Linked DNA regions of Marichromatium purpuratum 984. The protein of the gene in region 2 binds, or shares a complex with, the protein of the main gene of each other region. Links are inferred from orthologs where the notes say so. Each region holds a gene or a part of one and is shown on either strand. Other genes may lie near its edges. The genes, in order: MARPU_RS14070 and dapF.

Region 1 (9,428 bases), 3.0 Mb from region 2 along the record:
AGGGCGTGGTCGGCTACGACCTCACCCGGCTGCTGATCGGCTCCGAGGGCACCCTGGGGCTGATCACCGAGGCGACGCTGCGTCTCACCCCGCTGCCCGAGACCAAGCGCACCCTGCGCGTCACCTACGGCGACATCCACGGCGCCGCGGCGGCGGTCTCGGCGATCATGGCGCAGCCGATCACCCCCTGCGCGCTGGAGTTCATGGACGCGCGCGCGCTGGAGATGGTCAGCCGCTATGCCGGGCTCGAACTGCCGGCGGGCGCGGGCGCGCTGCTGATGATCGAGGTCGACGGCCCCGAGGCCGGGATCGAGGCCGCGCTCGAGGCGGTGGCCGAGGCCGCGCGCGCGGGCGAGCCGATCGAGCTGCGCCGGGCCAACAGCGCCGCCGAGGTCGCCGCGCTGTGGAAGACGCGCAAGGCGCTGTCGCCGGCGCTACGTCATGTCGCGCCGAAAAAGATCAACGAGGACGTAGTGGTACCGGTCTCGCGCATGGGCGCCTTCATCGACGGACTCGACCGACTCGGGCGCGAACACGCCATCACCATCGTCAACTTCGGTCATGCCGGCAACGGCAACATCCACGTCAACCTGCTGATCGATCCCGACGACCCCGACGAGGTCGCCCGCGCCGCAACCTGTCTGGACGCGGTCTTCGCGCTGGTGATCGGGCTCGACGGCACCCTCTCGGGCGAGCACGGGGTGGGGCTGGAGAAGCGCGACTTCGTCGACCGCGAACTCGATCCGGTGGCGCTCGCGCTGATGCGCGAGATCAAGCAGGTCTTCGACCCCGCCGGCATCCTCAACCCCGACAAGGGGCTGCCGCCCGTCGACTGAGCGAGAGCGTTCAGACCTCCTCGGTCGGTGAGGTCGCGACACGGTCGATGTCGCCCTCGCCGTCCGTGTCTGCGGCCGCCGCCTCGCCGGTCTCGTTCAAGGCCCGCAGCAACAACTCGCGCTCGACGGCATCGAGACGCGTCTCCAGGGTCTCGAGATCTGCCGCGGCGCGCGCCTTGCGACAGACCGCACCGTGCAGCTCGATCAACAACGCCTCGGCCAGTGGCGAACCACAGGCCGCGGCCTGACTCAGCCACAGCACCCCGCCGGCGTCATCGCGTTCGCCGCAACGCCCGACCAACAGATCCCGCGCCAGCCAGCACATCGCATCGGCATATCCGGCACGCGCCGAGCGGGCGAACCACTCGCGCGCGCTCCCCAGGCGCTCGAGTTCGAGCAGCCGCAGCGCCAGGTCGCACTGCGCCTCGGCATCCCCACGGTCGGCGGCCAGCACCAGCGCCCGGGCCTCCGCATCGAGCACGCGGTCGGTCAGGGCCAGCACCTCAGCCAGGGGCACCGAGGTGCGTCGCCCCCGTCCCTCGCGAATCGCATGCAAGCGTCCGTCCTGGATATAGCGCCACAGGGTGCGCTTGGTCAGTCCGGTAATGGCGCTCGCGGTATCCAGACACACCGACGGCACGACCCCTCCAACACCTCAATTCAATACAGGGCGATTAGTTTAAATCGCCGACACAGAGGGGCGCCAACTCACCATCGGAGTCACACCTCGCAATAGCGACAAAACCTCATGTCACACCTTTGAACCGTGACAGAAGCGGTCCTGGAAAACCTCAAAACCTCGTCACCGATAGTGATGGGCGGTCGCCCCAAGAAGCCATCGGCACATCAAACCCAAGAAAGGCATGAAGAAAAGCGAAACAATGTAAAAGAAAACAAAATCACAATAACGAAGCAACGCGCCCAAAACAACCATCAAGGTTAAAAACAAACTATTCCAATGAAAAAGCAAACGCGATCATCAAGAATTCGCCGGCCAAACCGATCAAGCCATTTGAATTTCCTGGACATGAACAATGACGGCGGCTCGTCTGTCTCACTCCGAACACAGACATCGTCACATCGTCACATCCGAGAGCGATGACAAACCAAGCGACGAACACACACAATCAGTCGTTTAAATCGCCATTGGAAGTGGCCCGAAAGTTGTCTTGCATGGAGCAGATGCCAAGGCTTGTCGAGCACGCATCGCAGAGCGAACTCAATCCATAGAACGGAGAGCAGGAATGAAAAGACAGCAATCGGGATTCACGCTCATCGAGCTGATGATCGTCGTGGCGATCATTGGCGTATTGGCAGCGATTGCCATGCCCGCCTATCAGGACTATGTTGCCAAATCCCAGGTCGCGGCGGGGCTTGCCGAGATCACCCCCGGAAAAACCGAGATGGAGCTGATGGTCAACGAGGGACGAACCGCTGATTACAACGCGGTCACCGACCTCGGTCTCAAGGCCGCCACATCGAGCTGCAACGTCACGGCGAACGTCGACAATACGGGCGCCGGGACCATCGTCTGCACCCTGACCGGCAACCCCAAGATCATCGGGAAGAAGATCACTTGGACCCGGAGTACCGACGGGGAGTGGACCTGCGCGTTCGACGGCGACAAGAAGTTCGCCACCAAGGGCTGCCCGGCCTCCTCCTAAGCCTGGTGACAGGCTCGTCGAGACAGAGCGAGTCAGCGCGGCCCCGGCGTCAGGCCGGGGCGCGCCTTTCAGGGCGTCCCGACGTGAACCGCCAACCACACACAGGCCGGATCCGCCGAAGTAAACTCGACCCGGTGCGGGGTCTGGGCGGGGATCAGCCGGTAGTCACCGGCACGCAGCCGCACCCGTTCGCCGTCGATCCACAGCACGGCCTCACCCTGGAGCAGACAGACCCACTCGTCGTGCGGCTGATCGTAGTCGAGCGGCTCCGGGGTGGCGCTGCTGACGATACGCTCGATACGCGCCCCGGGACGGGCGAACAGGGTCTCGAAACGCTCGCCCTCGGCAGGAACCCGCAGGTGCTCGAGCAGGTTGCCCGCGCCGCTCACCCGCCGAGCACCATGGTCGCCAGCGCGCGCTGGATCGCGGCGACGTTCTCGCCACCGCGGATCTCGCGCACCAGCGGCGTGGGGTCGCTGCCGATCCACAGCTTGAACTCGGCGTCGAGGTCGAAGTGGCCGGCGGTCTCGACCGCGAAGCGGGTGATCGAGCGATAGGGGATCGACTGATACTCGACCTTGCGCCCGGTCAGTCCCTGCTTGTCGATCAGGATCAACCGCGCGTTGGTGAAGACGAACTGGTCGCGCACCAGCTGGAAGGCCAGTTCGACCCGCTCCCCGTCGGCGAGGATCGGTGCCAGCTCCTCGCCGACGGCCTCGGCATCGCGACTGGCGGCATTGCCGGTGATGGCACTCAACAGCCCCATGATCTGACCTCCCCTTTCCTGCGGATATGCCTACCGACCCGGACGCACCAGCGCGCCGAGCCCCATGGATTCGAGTTCGCCGAGCAGCAGCCGGCGCACCGAGGCGCCGTCCTCGCACTGCAGCGCCATCTGCAACACCTCGCGTGCGCGTGCACGACTGATGCTGCGGATCACCCGCTTGACCCGCAACAGACTGCCCGCGCCCATGCTCAGGCTGTGCACGCCCATGCCAAGCAGCAGGAAGATCGCCAGCGGGTCGCCGGCCATCTCGCCACAGACGCTGACCTCGCGCCCGTGCACCCGCGCGCCGGAGACGATCTGCATCAGTGCGCGCAGCACCGCCGGGTGGAATTCGTCATACAGCTCGGCCACGTGCGGGTTGTTGCGATCGACCGCGAGCAGGTACTGGGTGAGGTCGTTGGTGCCGACCGAGAGGAAGTCGACCCGGCGCGCCAGCGAGTCGATCAGATAGACCGCCGCCGGCACCTCGATCATCACCCCCACCGGCGGCATCCGCACCTGATAGCCCTCCTCGCGCAGCTCGTCGTGGGCGCGATGGATGAGCTGCAGCGCATCCTCCAGCTCGGTGATGGTGCTGATCATCGGCAGCAGCAGCTGCAGGTTGTCGAGCCCGACGGCGGCGCGCAGGATGGCGCGCACCTGGGCGAGGAAGATCTCGGGGTGATCGAGGGTGATGCGCACCCCGCGCCAGCCGAGGAAGGGGTTGCCCTCCTGCATCGGGAAATAGGGCAGCGGCTTGTCGCCGCCGATGTCGAGGGTGCGGATGGTCACCGGGCGCGGCGCGAACAGCTCCAGCACCTGACGGTAGTTGGCCATCTGCGCCGCCTCGCCGGGGAAGCTGTCACGCACCAGGAAGGGTAGCTCGGTGCGGTAGAGCCCGACCCCGGCCGACTCCTCGATGCCCAGCGGACGGCTCTCGGAGACCAGACCGGTGTTGAGATAGAGCGGCACCTGATAACCGTCGGTGGTCTCGGCCGGGAGGTGACAGAGCGCCTTGAGCTCCTTGGTAAGGGCGACGTCGTCCTCGGCCAGGCGCAGGTACTCGGTGCGCACCGCCGGCGTCGGCGAGACATAGACGCGACCGCGATAGCCGTCGACGATCATCTCGCGCCCCTCGACCCGGCTCACCGGCAGGTCGGAGACCCCCATCGCCGCCGGGATGCCCATGCTGCGGGCGAGGATGCCGACGTGCGACGAACCCGAGCCCCGCGTCGAGACGATGCCGGCGAGGCGCTCGCGCGGCACCTCGGCGATCTGCAGCGCGCTGATCTCCTCGCCGACGAGGATGGTCTGCTCGGCATGACGCAAGGGGTCGACGGTGCGGTTCTGCAGGTGCATGAGGATGCAGCGCCCGAGGTCGCGGATGTCCGAGGCGCGCTCGCGCAGATAGGCGTCATCCATTTCGTCGAACACCCGGGTGTGATCGGCGATGGTCTCGCGCAGCGCGCCCGGCGCCCAGTTGCCGGCACGGATGCGCCCGAGGGTACCGTCGACCAGGGTGTCGCTCTCGAGCATCAGTCGCCAGGCGTCGAACAGCGCCATGTCCTCGGCGCCGAGATGGCTGTGGCTGTGGCTGGCGAAGCGGTCGAGGTCGGCCGCGACCTGATCGAGCGACTCGCGGAAGTGGTCGATCTCGCCCTCGACGTCCTCGGGGACGCGATCGGGCACGGCGTCGAGATCAGCGGGCGGGTAGACCACCACCGCCTGCCCCATGCCGACCCCCGGCGAGGCGGCCAGTCCGGGCAGGAAGCGCTGCGGGATGCCGTCGTCCTGCAGCCGCGCCAGTTCTCCACTGGTGCGGGCGAAGGTGATAGCGCCGGCGAGCTGCGAGGCCAGGGTGACGACGAAGGTGACCTCGGCATCGTCGAAGTGACGCTTGTCGCGCTGGCGCAGCACCAGCACCCCGAGCACCTTGCGGTTCTGGATGATCGGGGCGCCGAGGAAGCCGTGATAGCTGGTCTCGCCGGTGTCGGTGATGCACTGGTAGCGCGGGTGGGTGAAGGCGTCGTCGAGGTTGATCGGCTCGGCGCGCTCGCTGACCAGACCGATCAGCCCGCGGCCCATCTCCAGGCGCACCCGACCGACCGCCGCGGCACGCAGCCCGTCGCTGGCCTGGAGCACGTGATGACGCTTGTCGAAGTCGTTGAGATAGACCGAACAGACGTCGGCCCCGACGGCCAGTTTGACCCGCTGTACGATGATCGCCAGCGCCTGTTCGAGATCCCGGGCGTTGTTGACTTCCTGGACGATGCGGCGCAGGGCTTCGAGCATAGAGGGAGCGGGACTCTAGAGAGATGGATGGATGAATGTGGGTCGGCAGAGCCGTCGGCCGGGGTTACAGAGACCTCCGGCCATGCCGCAGTCGACTCAGCGGCGCCGCTGACGCAGCAGCGCGCCGCCGGCCGACTGGCGCGGTCGCTGACGCAGCTCGCGGGTCGGCGCGCCCTCGGGATAGAGCGCGGGGGCAAGCTCCTCGAGCGCCTGCAGATAGACGTGACGCTTGAAGTAGACGACCTCGCTGAGCGGCTGCCAGTAACGGACCCAGCGCCAGGCGTCGAACTCGGGCTTGTCTGAATGATCGAGGCGGAAAGCGCCCTCGTCGCAGTCGACGCGGAGCATGAACCACACCTGCTTCTGACCGATGCAGGTCGGGCCGCAGTGACGGCGGATGTAGCGCTTGGGGAGGTGGTAGCGCAACCAGCCACGGGTACTGCCGAGGATGGTGACCTGGTCGTGGTCGAGCCCGACCTCCTCCTGGAGTTCACGGAACATCGCCTGCTCGGGGGTCTCGTCGGAGCGGATGCCGCCCTGCGGGAACTGCCAGGCGTTCTGTCCGATCCGCCGGCCCCAGAATAGACGGCGCTCCCGATTGCTCAGGATGATGCCTACGTTCGGTCTGAAGCCGTCGTGATCGATCACGTCACTCTGTCCCACTGGATCGCGCCTTCGCATTCTTCCATACCCCGTTGATAGCGGCAAGCGAAGACCCGAGTAAGCGTCTGCAAACCAAGGGCTTTCCCGTATACCGCGCACCGCCTCCCGGCACTGGCGCGGCGCGTGCTTGCAAGGATCCGGGGAATCCCGGACCATCGAGCGGCGGGCTCGCGCCCAAGGAGCGCCCCCTCTCCCGCCGCCCGCCCAACCCATCCACACCAACAGCCATCAGGATTCACCGCCCGATGCCACTAGCGATCTTCGATCTCGACAACACCCTGCTCGCCGGGGACTCCGATCACCTCTGGGGCGAGTACCTGGTCTCCCAGGGCATCGTCGACGGCGAGCACTACGCCCGTGAGAATACCCGCTTCTACCACGACTACCGCAACGGCACGCTCGACATCGACGCCTTCCTGCGCTTCACGCTGCGGCCCTTGAGCGAGCTGCCGCGCGAACGCCTCGAGGCGCTGCGCGCCGACTTCCTCGAGACCTGCATCGCCCCGATCATGCTCGAGCAGGCGCATGCGTTGATCGCGCGTCACCGCGACGCCGGCGACACCCCAATGATCATCACCGCCACCAACGCCTTCATCACCGCGCCGATCGCCGCGCGCTTCGACATCCCGCACCTGCTCGCCACCCTGCCGGCCGAGCGTGACGGGCGCTATACCGGCGAGGTCGAGGGCACCCCGACCTTTCGCGAGGGCAAGGTCGAGCGACTCGCCGCCTGGCTCGCCGAGCACGACCGCGACCTCGCCGGCAGCCACTTCTACAGCGACTCGCACAACGACCTGCCGCTGCTCGAGCGGGTCGCGCACCCGGTCGCGGTCGATCCCGACCCGCAACTGCGCGCCACCGCCGAGGCCCGCGGCTGGCCGGTGATCTCGCTGCGCGCCTGATCCCCCGACGTCGTCCGGCGGTCTTCATGCTGGCGTCATCTCACCCACACCGCCCCGCAACAGTCGCGACCTACCATCAGCCTCTCAGTCAATCAGGGAAACAGCAGAGGGTCTGCAATGGTCGCATCCGCGTCTGCGTCGGTCGTCAAGCGCACCGAACGTCTCTACGTCGAACTGGCCTCGTCCACGCAAGAAGTCCGCGAGGCCCTGGCCCTGCGTCATCGGGTGTTCGCCGGCGAGATGGGGGCGACGCTCGACAGCCTCACCCCGGGGCTCGACGAGGATGCCTTCGATGCCTATTGCCAGCATCTGCTGGTCCGCGAGGGGCGCAGCGGACGCATCATCGGCTGCACCCGACTGTTGCTCGACAACCAGGCGGCCCGGCTCGGACGTTTCTACTCCGAGGGCGAGTTCCGACTCGATGCGGTACTGGCGCTGCCCGGGCGCAAGCTCGAGATCGGGCGTACCTGCATCGACCCGGCCTATCGCCAGGGTCCGGCGATCGCGGTGTTGTGGTCGGGACTGGCCGGCTTCATCCATCTCCATGGGGTGGACTATCTGTTCGGCTGCGCCAGCGTGCCGCTCGGCGAGCACGACCTGCAGGCGGCGGCGATCATGAACCGGCTGCGCCGCCAGGCGCTGGCGCCGGAGACGCTGCGAGTCACCCCGCGCGCGCCGCTGCACACCGAACACGCCTCGGACGACAACCTCGACGCCCCGCTGCCGGCGCTGCTGCGCGCCTATGTCAGGCTCGGCGCCAAGGCATGCGGCGAACCCTGCCGCGACCCCGACTTCGGCGTCGCGGACGTACTGATGCTGCTCAATGTCGATGAACTCAACCCAAGCTACTCCAGACACTTCCTCGAACGCGCCGCGCAATCCTGAACGGGCCGGCGTGCTGACGACCGGCTGGCGCCTGCTGCGCCTGGTCGAGCACCTGCTCACCGGAACCATGATCGGTCTTTGGATCCATCTACTCGATCGCCTCGGCCACCCACCGGCCTGGACCGCGCGCGCGGTGCGTTGGTGGAACCGGCGACTGTGCCGGGTGCTCGGCCTGACCCTGGAGGTCAGCGGCCGGGTGGCACCGGGCGCGCTGGTGGTCGCCAACCATGTCTCCTGGCTCGACGTACCGGTGCTCGGCGCCCAAGGCGAACTGGGTTTCCTGTCGAAGTCCGAGGTGCGGCGCTGGCCGTTGATCGGCTGGCTGGCGCACCTCGCCGGCACCCATTTCATCGTCCGTGGCGCCCACCAGACCGAACAGGTGATGCAAGGCATCGCCGATGACCTGCGCGGCGGGCGCGCGGTGGTGATCTTCCCCGAGGGCACCACCAGCGACGGCCAGGGACTGCGCCGCTTCCACCCGCGGCTGTTCGCCCTCGCCCAGATCCCCGGCACCCGGGTCCAACCGGTAGCCATCCGCTACCAGTACGCCGATCATCCAGCGCCGGAACGGGCCGCCGCCTATACCGACGACGACAACCTGGTCCTCAGCCTGCTGCGCATCGTGCGTCACCCGGCGCTGCGGGTCAGGATCGAGTGTCTGGCGCCACTGGCGCCGGCGCCGAGCGCAAGACGTCACGAACTGGCCGCGCAGACCCGCACGGCCATCGCCCGATCACTGGACCTGCAGCCCGAAGCCGCCTGAGCCATGAACACCACCGCCCCCCGGCCCACCGTGTTGAGTGTCGCCATCGTCACCGAGACCTACCCCCCGGAGATCAACGGCGTGGCGCACACCATGCGCCACCTCGCCGAGGGACTGACAGCGCGCGGTCACCGGGTCAGGGTGGTACGTCCGCGCCAGCGCGACGAGTCGGGCGCAACCCCGATCGAGATCGTGGTCCCCGGACTGCCGATCCCCGGCTATCGCGGGCTGCGCTTCGGTCTGCCGGTCTACTGGCGGCTGCGCCGATTGTGGCGCCGCACCCGCCCGGACCTGGTCTATATCGCCACCCAGGGACCACTCGGGCACGCCGCGCTCGCCGCGGCACGTTCGCTCGGGGTCGCAACGGTCACCGGCTTCCACACCCAGTTCCACCAATACAGCCAGCACTATGGGCTGGGCATGCTCACCCGCCCGATCGTCGCCACGCTGCGCCGTTTCCACAACCGCTCGCAGGCCACCCTGGTGCCCACCGAGGCGCTGCGCGAGACGCTCACCGTCTCCGGTTTCACCAATGTCCAGGTGTTCGGGCGCGGGGTCGACATCGAGCGCTTCTCGCCGCGCTGGCGTGACCCGGCGCTGCGCCGCGCCTGGGGCTGCGAGACGGACGACCTGGCGGTGCTCTATGTCGGGCGGATC
Region 2 (9,433 bases):
TTGCTGTTTGACCTCACGACCTGTGCGTGTCCGTCATCGATTGAGCGCTGACGACAGGCCGCTTTCGAGATCCTTGGCGCGCTTTGTGACTTTGCGGTTCAGCGTCCTGGCCGTCAGCCGTTTGAACCGCAAAGCCGCAAAGAACGCGAAGGTGAATTGTGCTGCGGTGTCCTCTTGCTGTTTGACCTCACGACCTGTGCGTGTCCGTCATCGATTGAGCGCTGACGACAGGCCGCTTTTGAGATCCTTGGCGCGCTTTGTGACTTTGCGGTTCAACGTCCTGGCCGCCAGCCTCCAGCCGTCGAGGATCGGCCACCACTGGCGGCTGGCAGCTGACCTAACCCTGTTGCGCTCGGCGCTTCCGCCACCAGCTATCGGGGGGTCGAACCAGCGCGGAGGAATGCCCGCATGCAGCCGTCCACCTCGTCCGAGTCCGCCGTCCGTCCGCCGCCCGGGGTCAACCGGGTCGCCCCGGGGCAGCCCTTGCGGTGGTTGCGCGCCGGTTGGCGCGATCTGCGCGCCGCCCCCGGCTACAGCCTGCGCTATGGTGCCGGGATCGTGCTGATCAGCCTGGCGATCACCGTGCCGCTGGCGCTCGGGCGCTTCGCCTTCCTGGTGCCCTTCCTGCTCGCCGCCTTCTATCTGATCGCGCCGCTGTTGGCCATCGGGCTCTATCAGATGAGCGCGCACCTCGAGGTCGGCGAGTCGCTCGAACGCTGTCAGGCGCTCGAGGCCTTTCGCCGCAACCAGGGGCAGTTGGGCATCGCCACCGGTTTCCTGCTGATGATCCTGCAGCTGTGGATCCTCGCCACCGTGTTCCTGTTCATCATGCTGTTCACCGATCCGTTGCCGAGCTGGGAGCGCTTCGTCGCCGTGGTCTTCCTCTCCGGCGAGCATCTCGGGCTGGTGGCGGTGCTGGTCGCGGTGGGGGCGGTGTTCGCGGCCGCGGCCTTCTGCATCGCGGCAGTGACGGTGCCGATGCTGATCGACCGCCCGGTCGATGCCTTCACCGCCGCGCGTACCAGCTTCGCCGCGGTGCGGGTCAACTGGGCGCCGATGCTGCTGTGGGCGGGGCTGATCGTGGTGATCGTCGGGCTCGGGCTGGCGAGTCTGCTGCTCGGGCTGTTCGTCGCCGTGCCGCTGGTCGGGCACGCCACCTGGCACGCCTATCGTGATCTGGTGCCGCGCGACTGAGCCGGGTGCTCAGTCCGGGTCGAAGCGGTAGTCGAGCAGCTTGATGTCGCGGGCGAAGTGACGCGCTACCAGCTCGGCGGTGTCGTCGTCGTAATAGCTGCGATAGTCGCGCTTGCGATCGGTCGCCTTGCGCGCGTGAGGGAGAGCCGGCTGGGTGATGCCGATGCGCGCGCAGACGGTGGCGAAGTCGTCGTGGAGTTGTTCGTAGCGGCCGATGAAGTCGACGATGACCTCGCCGTGGAGGTCGACCAGATAGTCGCTCTGGCGGGTGATCGAGGTGTCGACGTGGTATTGGTAGGGACGCTCGGGGTCGAGCTTCCAGCGCAGGAAGTCGGCGAACTCCTGGTGGCCGCCGAGATAGTGCGGACGCTCGCGACGGATGTGATGGAAGGAGCTGACTTGCAGGTCCCAGGGGTTGCGCACGAAGGCGAACTTGAACAGCGAGTCGTAGAAGGGACGCGGCAGCAGCTCCTGGGCGAGCACCGCCTTGGCGTGGCGCGGCAGCTTGGTGCCGATGCGATGACCGCTGAGATGGCTCATGCGGCTGCACAGGAACATCGGGTAGTACCAGGGATCGCGCCAGCGCAGCCCCTGGAGCGCGGCGCGCACGCTGGTGCCGCCGGTCTTGGCGATGTGGACGAAGAGAAAGCGATAGCGGGGCGAGAGCAGCATGGGGGTCCCTGGGATGGTGGTGCGGGTGGCGTGGCCGCCGGCATTGTCGCGGGCGGTCAGCGCCGGCGCTTGGCGCGCGGATGGGCCTGGTCGTAGACCTGGGCGAGGTGCTGGAAGTCGAGATGGGTGTAGATCTGGGTGGTACCGATGTCGGCGTGACCGAGCAGTTCCTGGACGGCGCGTAGATCGGCCGAGGACTCCAGCAGATGGGTGGCGAAGCTGTGGCGCAACATGTGCGGATGCAGCCCCTGGGCCAGCCCCTGGACCTGGGCCCACTGCGTCAGCCGCGCCTGGACGGTGCGCGGGTGGATGCGGGTGCCGCGCAGGCTGACGAACAGCGCCGGCTCTTCGGGCGCGGCGACGAAGGGACGCAGCAGTCGCCACTGGCGCAGCGCCTCGCGCGCCTTGCGCCCGACCGGCACGCGCCGGGTCTTGGCGCCCTTGCCGACGACCTCCAGCTCGTCGACCTCCAGCGGTACCTCGGTGAGATCCAGCGCGACCAACTCGGAGAGACGCAGTCCGGCGGAGTAGAAGAGTTCGATCATCGCCCCGTCGCGGATCTCCAGCACCTCCTCGCGGGGACGGTCGAGCACCGCGCAGAGCTGATCGGCCTCCAGCGTCCTGGGCAGCTTGCGCGGGGTCTTGGGGGCGCGGATGTCGAGCGCCGGGCTGGCGGTGACCAGCTCCTCGCGCAGCAGCCAGCGATAGAAGGCGCGCAGGCTGGAGAGTTCGCGCTGCAGGGTGCGCCCGCCGATGCCGTCGCGATGACGCGCGCCGATATAGCGCTGCACCGTCTCGCCGTCGATGGTCTCGATCGTCACCTCGGCGTGGGCCTCCAGCCAGGCGAGGAGACGCTCGAGGTCGCGGCGATAGTTGGCGACGGTCAGCGGTGCCAGCCGCCGCTCGTGGGCGAGGTGGTCGAGAAAGCGCGCGAGCAGCTGGGCGGAGGTCTCGCCGGCCATGTGCGAGTCAGTCCCGTCCGCAGCGTTCGATGGTGACCGCGTTCAGCTTGTGGGCGATGATCTCGCCGAGCCGGTCGAGCAGGTCGGTGCCAAGCTCGGGGCGGAAGCGCTCGGGGTCGCTGCTGCCGATGGCGAGCACGCCGGAGCGCTCCGCAGTGCGGATGGGGACCAGGGCGGCAGTGCGCACGCTCGCTGCGGCCTCGCCGAACAGCACCTCGGCCTTGTCGGCGCCGAGTGGCCCGCAGAGCGCGTGCTTGCGTGCGAGGAAGTCCTTGAAGGCGGCGGTGAGCGGGTCGGTGGTGGCCGCTTCGGGGTCGAGCGGGAAGAGTCGCAGGGTGACGGCATCGGCGCGGAACTCCTGCAACAGCGTCTCGCGCAGGCGCTCGCACAGTTGCTCGGGGTCGTTGATCGCGATCAGCTTCAGCACCAGCGCGTGCAATCGGGTCGACAGCGACTCGTACTCGCGGGCGCGGGCGATGAGCTGGCCGAGACGCTGGCGCTCGGTGTCGAGTTCCTGGCGCAGCGCCCGCACCTGGCGCTCGATCAGCGAGACGGCGTCGCCGGTGGGATGCGGGATCCGCAGCGTGATGAGGATCTCCGGGTGGTGCTCGAAGAAGTCGGGATGGCGCTGCAGATAGGCGGCGACCGTAGCCTCCAGCGCCTCGTCCCTGGTCTCGGGCTGCTCTGCCTGTGTGATCACGATTGACCCCTCATAGAACGATCTCCCCGTGGAACACTGATTCGGCAGGCCCGGTCATCCAGACGACGTCATCCGGGCTGCGCCAGTCGATTATAAGCCCTCCGCCCGGCAGGTCGACGCGTACGCGCTCATCGAGCAGACCGCGTAGCCGCCCACTGACCACTGCGGCGCAGGCACCGGTGCCGCAGGCCAGGGTCTCGCCGGCACCGCGCTCGTGCACCCGCAGACGGATTGCGTCGCCGGCGAGCCGTTGCATGAAGCCGACGTTGACCCGCTGCGGGAAGCGTGGGTGGTGCTCGATCGCCGGCCCGAGACTCGCCACCGGCGCGGTCTCGACGTCCTCGACCAGTAGCACCGCGTGCGGGTTGCCCATGGAGACGGCGCCGATCTGGTGGTGCTCGCCGGCGACCTCGAGGTCGTAGAGCGGCGCCTCGTGCTCGGCCTGGAAGGGGATCTCGACCGGCGCCAGCCGGGGGCGGCCCATGTTGACCCGGACCAGGCCGTCGGCCTCGAGATGGAGCCGGATCGCCCCGGCGGCGGTGCCGACCGGGATCTCGTCGTGCTCGGTCAGCCCCTGCTCGCGCACGAAGCGGGCGAAGCAGCGTGCGCCGTTGCCGCACTGCTCGACCTCGGAGCCGTCGGCGTTGAAGATCCGGTAGTGGAACTCGGTGCCCGGCAGCCGTGGCGGCTCGACCAGCAGGATCTGGTCGCAGCCGACGCCGAAGCGCCGATCGGCGAGCCGGCGCAACCGTTCGGGGTCGAGCGTGATGCGCTGGCGCACCGCGTCGAACACTACGAAGTCGTTGCCGAGCCCGTGCATCTTGGTGAAGCGGACCTTCATCGATTCGATCTCCTGCGTGGCGTCGCCGGGCTCATCCCGGCAGCCGTCCCCAGACCGCCAAATGACGGTCGCTGACCACTCCGACCTCGAGGTCCTCGAGCCCGGCCTCGGCGAGCTGCTCGACCACCTCGCGCGGCTCGTAGGCGGCGAACAGCGAGTTGCGGAAGTCGCTGCGCAGCACCTCGGGTGCATTGGCGACATAGGTCTCGACCAGCGCCTCGGCCCAGCCCGCCGAGGGCGGGCGCAGCAGGTCCATCACCAGCACCAGGGCGTCGGGGTTGGCGTGCGCGCGCACCGTCCGCCACAGCACCTGGGGATCGTGGAGATGATGCAGCAGGCTGTTGGAGAGGATCAGGTCGTAACGGCGCTCTGCGAGCCGGCTCGAGGGCAGACGGTCGTGCACCAGCTGCCAGCGGCCGTCGAGATCGGCGGCGTCCTCGAGGATGGCGCGAGCCCGTTCGAGCATGGTCGCGGCGCCGTCGAGCGCGTCGCAGTGCAGCCGCGGATAGGTACGCAGCAGGCGCAACACGATGTCGGCCGGGCCGCAGCCGAGGTCGAGCGCCGCCGAGCCCGGCAATCCGCCCCGCGCCTGACGGGCGAGGAGACGCATGAACAGGCTGTTGGAGTCGGAGAAGTCGGCCTCGGCATAGGCTTGCGCCTGCTCCTCGGTGTCCATCAGTTCGGGCTCGGGGCGACGCTTCACGGCAGTCTCCGTTCCCCCGCGAACAGCGACTCGACCGACTCGCGCTCGCGCACCAGGTGGGCCTGGTCGCCCTCGACCATGACCTCGGCGGCGCGCGGGCGGCTGTTGTAGTTCGAGCTCATGGTGAAGCCATAGGCGCCGCTGCCGCGCACCGCCAGCAGATCATCGGGGCGGATGGCGAGCTGGCGCGACTTGCCGAGGAAGTCGCCGGTCTCGCATACCGGGCCGACGAGGTCGTAGCGCTGGGTCTCGAGCGTGGGGTCGAGGCGCACCGGGACGATCTCCTGCTCGGCCTGATAGAGCGCCGGGCGCAGCAGGTCGTTCATGGCGCCGTCGACGATGGCGAAGTGACGCGCCTCGGTCGGCTTGAGGTACTCGACGCGGGTGAGCAGCACGCCGGCGTTGCCGGCGATGGCGCGGCCCGGCTCGATGAGGATCTCGTAGGGCTTGCCGGCGAGGCGGTGACGGATGGCTGCGGCATAGGCGGCCGGGTCGGGCGGCAGCTCGTCGCGATAGCGGATGCCGAGCCCGCCGCCGAGATCGAGGTGTTCGATGGCGATACCGGCCTCGGCGAGACGGTCGGCGAGTGCGAGCACCCGGTCGAGGGCGTCGATGAAGGGGGCGAGGTCGGTGAGCTGCGAGCCGATGTGGCAGTCGATGCCGGTGACCCGCAGGTTGGGTCGTGCGGCGGCGTCGCGATAGACCGCCTCGGCGGCGCGGATGTCGATGCCGAACTTGTTCTCGCGCAGTCCGGTGGAGATGTAGGGATGGGTGCGGGCGTCGACGTCGGGGTTGACCCGCAGCGACACCGGGGCGATCACGCCGAGTTCGCCGGCGACCTGATCGAGGCGGTCGAGTTCGGCCTCGGACTCGAGGTTGAAGCAGCGGATGCCGACCTCGAGGGCACGGCGCATCTCGTCGGCGCGCTTGCCGACCCCGGAGAAGACCACCCGCGACGGGTCGCCGCCGGCGGCGAGCACGCGTTCGAGTTCGCCCACCGAGACGATGTCGAAGCCCGAGCCGAGCCGCGCCAGGGTGTCGAGCACGGCGAGGTTGGAGTTGGCCTTGACGGCGAAGCAGACCAGATGCGGATGCTCGGCGAAGGCGCGGTCGAAGGCGTGCCAGTGACGCTCCAGGGTCGCCCTGGAGTAGATGTAACACGGGGTGCCGAAGCGCTCGGCGATCTCGGTCAGGGGGACCGACTCGGCGTGGAGCAGGTCGTCTCGATAGTTGAAGTGATCCATGCGGCGTCGATGTGGTGCTCGGCTAGGGCTGATCGGCGGCGGGGACAGCGGCGTCGGTGACGTCGGGCAGGTCTCCGCCGGTGGCGGCTGGCGTTGCCGGCTCCGGCTCGGGCAGGTAGAGCGGGCCCTTCTGGCCGCATGCACCGAGCATGCTGACGGTCCCGAGCACCAGGATGATGGCGATGAACAGATAACGGGCCCAACAGAGCATTGGAGCGTCTCACGCGAAAAGGGGTTGAGTCGGGCCTCTAGTATACATTCCAGCGCCCGGAGCGCGGGTCAGCGCGCGCGCCGTCGCGCCGCCAGGGTCAGCCCCTGGCTGGCCTGCTTGGCGAAGTGCTGGAAGTCCTCGAACAATGGCTCGGTGAGGGTGCGCGCGCTGCTGGCGCGGTCGGCGTAGAGCAGCCCGATGCCCTGTCCGGCGATGTCGATCGGGGCGATCATGAAGGGGGTGCGACCGAGCGCCTGGATTACCGTGGCCGGTACGTCGGCGAGCGCCTCGCCACGGAGGCAGCGTGCCTGCTGGCGCTCGATGACCGTGAACAGCGGATGGTTCTGACCCGGCAGGCGGGTGAACTGGAAGCGGGCGAGCAGCCGTTCGGATTCGCTGCCGAGGGCGTATCTGGCCTTGAGCGTGCGCTTGTCCGGGGTGATCAGGGCGAACACCACCCGATCCATGCCGACGCCGCGGTGGATGCCCTCGAGTGCCAGGGTCATCACCTCGTTGAGACTGGCCGTGCCGCTCTCGATCAGTGCCGAGAGTTCGCGCAGCACGCGCAGTTGGAGCTGGGCATCGGGCTCGGGGGCGGTGCTCTCGGCGTCTGTCGTCGTCGCCTCCGCTGCCGCTGTCTCGCTGCCCGTCTCGGGTCTCGGCTGGTCTGACGCCTCTTGCTGTTGCGGGATGTGCGGGACGGCGATCTGGGCGCCGATGGCGGCGGCCATCTCGGCCGCTTCGCTGGCATTGTGCTGCAGCATCTTGTGGGTTTCGCCGATCGCCTGGTCGATCATCTTGGCAGCGCGCTTGACCAGTTTCTCCATTGGCTCGGTGTGCCAGCCGCCGTCCTCGGCGCAGAGCGCGATCTGCTGACCGAGCACCACGGTCTGGACCCGCTCGTCGAGCACGCTGGGGGTGACGATCGCCTCGCGCACCAGCTCGTTGAGGTTCCACACCCTGGCCAGCTGGCCGCTGAGCTGGTTGAGACGAAAGCCGAGGATGCGCTCCTGAGCACGTTCGGGGAGCGCCGCCGGCTGCTGACGGTAGAGCTGGTCGAGCGCTTCGGCCTGCTCACCGCCGAAGCACCAGAAGGCCAGCTCGCCGATGCGGTGGAGCAGGGCGGCGATGAAGACCTCCTCGGGCGCCTTGTCCTCGCGCGCGGTGGCGATCGAGCGGGCCTGGATCGCCGCGTGGAGGGCGCGTGCCAGTTCGCGCGCGACACGCTCGCGGGTTGCCCCCTCGATGGTGTCGTCGACCAGGGTCGCGGCCAGGCACATGTTGCTCACCGCATTGAAGCCGAGCACCACTACGGCGCGATTGACCGAGGTGAGGGTGTGGCCGGAGCCGGTACCGGCCGGATTGTAATAGACGGAGTTGGCGAGCTTGAGGATGCGGGTGGTGAGCGAGGGGTCTTGCATGATCACCTGGGCCAGGGCGGCGGCCGGCGCCAGTTCGTCCTCGGAGACACGCAACACCTGATGCACGGTGTTGTTGAAGATCGGCATCTCGCGATGCTGGATCAACTCGACCCATTCGGCCAGACGGCGTTTCGGCGGGGTGCGTTGCGTGTTCAAGGCAGGCTCCTGGCGGGATGGCTACGTGCTGGCCCAGGTGCGTCCGGTCGATGCGGTACTGAATGAAGAGGCAGTTTACCGGTTTTCCGGCGGATGGCGTATTCGCGGCACGCTTCGTGTCCGCTCGCCCGTCCGATTCGACCGTGTATCAAGCGGCACTGCACTAGCCTTGTCCCGATCATCATGAGGGCGAATCGGGGACGAAAAAATGTTCTTGCTGTCGCTGCTGTTGGTCGCCTTGTTCGTATCGGCACCGGTTGGCGCCGCGCCCGACGAATGGCCTGCCGGCTGCGTGTCCGGTGTGCCGCTCGGCGAGCGCGATGGCGAGGCGCCCCCGGCGCTGACCCTGGCCGGGGTCTATCGCCGGGGCCTGCCCGTCGCCGATTATTGGGTCAGCGAGAAGCTCGACGGGGTGCGCGCCTACTGGGACGGGCAGCGTCTGGTCAGTCGCGGTGGTCGGGCGATCGTGGCGCCGGCGCACTTCACCGCCGGCTGGCCGCGACTCGCGCTCGATGGAGAGCTGTGGATGGGGCGGGGGACCTTCGACCGGCTGTCCGGGATCGTGCGTCGTCAACGGCCCGAGCCGGACGCGTGGCGCGCGGTGCGCTACATGGTGTTCGATCTGCCCGGGTGCGAACTCGACTTCGATGGCCGCTTGGCTGCCCTGCGCCAGTTGTTCGCCGTGCCGCAGCCGGCGTCGCTGGGGCTGATCGAGCAGTGGCGTGGCCGCGATCATGCACACTTGATGAGGCGGTTGCGTCAGGTGGTTGCCGCCGGGGGCGAGGGGCTGATGCTGCACCGCGGCGCTGCGCCCTATCGGGCGGGGCGCGGCGATGACCTGCTCAAGCTCAAGCCCTATCTCGACGCCGAGGCGCGGGTGATCGCCCACCTGCCCGGCAAGGGGCGGCTGCGCGGGATGGTCGGGGCGCTGCTGGTGGAGGATGCCGAGGGGCGGCGCTTTCGTCTCGGTAGCGGTCTGAGCGATGCCGAACGGCAGGCGCCGCCGCCGGTCGGCAGCTGGGTGACCTTCAGGTATCAGGGCTACACCAGTAACGGCATTCCGCGCTTTGCGCGTTATCTGCGGGTGCGGACGGCGGAGGAGTGAGGGTGTGGACTGGGGCGCGTCCCTGCGCCATCGCAGGCTAGCGCAGTGTGCGCAGGATCGCCGCCTCGATCTGGCGGGCATGGGGGTGTTCGCGATCGGCGCCGTGCGGGTGCACGGTCTCGAGTTCGCTCCAGGTCTGCAGACGCGGCTGGCGCTCGGGTGCCTGCTCGAGCGGCTGGCGCCGTGGGTCGAGGAAGGTGTCGCGAGGGTCTGGGATACGCATG

The links.
Region 1: the proteins of dapF (region 2) and MARPU_RS14070 are in contact, whole or in part, in a solved structure (PDB 5YGU), measured with the Escherichia coli proteins. The link is inferred for Marichromatium purpuratum 984 from one-to-one orthologs.

The regions. Positions count from the first base shown.
Region 1 is NZ_CP007031.1:3,237,450-3,246,877, forward strand. Bases 4,431-7,314 are described here. They hold MARPU_RS14070 (RNA pyrophosphohydrolase), read right to left. Parts: upstream 6,207-7,314; coding sequence 5,655-6,206; downstream 4,431-5,654. Other genes in these bases: ptsP (phosphoenolpyruvate--protein phosphotransferase), read right to left, coding at 4,431-5,558; MARPU_RS14075 (histidinol-phosphatase), read left to right, coding at 6,467-7,123; MARPU_RS14080 (GNAT family N-acetyltransferase), read left to right, coding at 7,241-7,314. In the rest of the region: MARPU_RS14040 (FAD-binding oxidoreductase), read left to right, coding at 1-836; MARPU_RS14045 (hypothetical protein), read right to left, coding at 847-1,467; MARPU_RS14050 (pilin), read left to right, coding at 2,081-2,500; MARPU_RS14055 (cupin domain-containing protein), read right to left, coding at 2,569-2,889; MARPU_RS14060 (PH domain-containing protein), read right to left, coding at 2,886-3,266; more of ptsP, read right to left, coding at 3,297-4,430; more of MARPU_RS14080, read left to right, coding at 7,315-8,008; MARPU_RS14085 (lysophospholipid acyltransferase family protein), read left to right, coding at 8,019-8,771; MARPU_RS14090 (glycosyltransferase family 4 protein), read left to right, coding at 8,775-9,428. UniProt on the Escherichia coli protein: Master regulator of 5'-end-dependent mRNA decay.
Region 2 is NZ_CP007031.1:264,398-273,830, forward strand. Bases 2,455-5,343 are described here. They hold dapF (diaminopimelate epimerase), read right to left. Parts: upstream 4,370-5,343; coding sequence 3,539-4,369; downstream 2,455-3,538. Other genes in these bases: xerC (tyrosine recombinase XerC), read right to left, coding at 2,455-2,828; MARPU_RS01170 (DUF484 family protein), read right to left, coding at 2,836-3,528; MARPU_RS01180 (class I SAM-dependent methyltransferase), read right to left, coding at 4,401-5,072; lysA (diaminopimelate decarboxylase), read right to left, coding at 5,069-5,343. Outside these bases: MARPU_RS01155 (DUF2189 domain-containing protein), read left to right, coding at 409-1,194; MARPU_RS01160 (sulfotransferase family 2 domain-containing protein), read right to left, coding at 1,204-1,866; more of xerC, read right to left, coding at 1,923-2,454; more of lysA, read right to left, coding at 5,344-6,316; LPS translocon maturation chaperone LptM, read right to left, coding at 6,339-6,527; MARPU_RS01195 (HDOD domain-containing protein), read right to left, coding at 6,596-8,104; MARPU_RS01200 (DNA ligase), read left to right, coding at 8,313-9,209; MARPU_RS01205 (hypothetical protein), read right to left, coding at 9,247-9,432. UniProt on the Escherichia coli protein: Involved in the succinylase branch of the L-lysine biosynthesis and in the biosynthesis of the pentapeptide incorporated in the peptidoglycan moiety. Catalyzes the stereoinversion of LL-2,6-diaminopimelate (L,L-DAP) to meso-diaminopimelate (meso-DAP).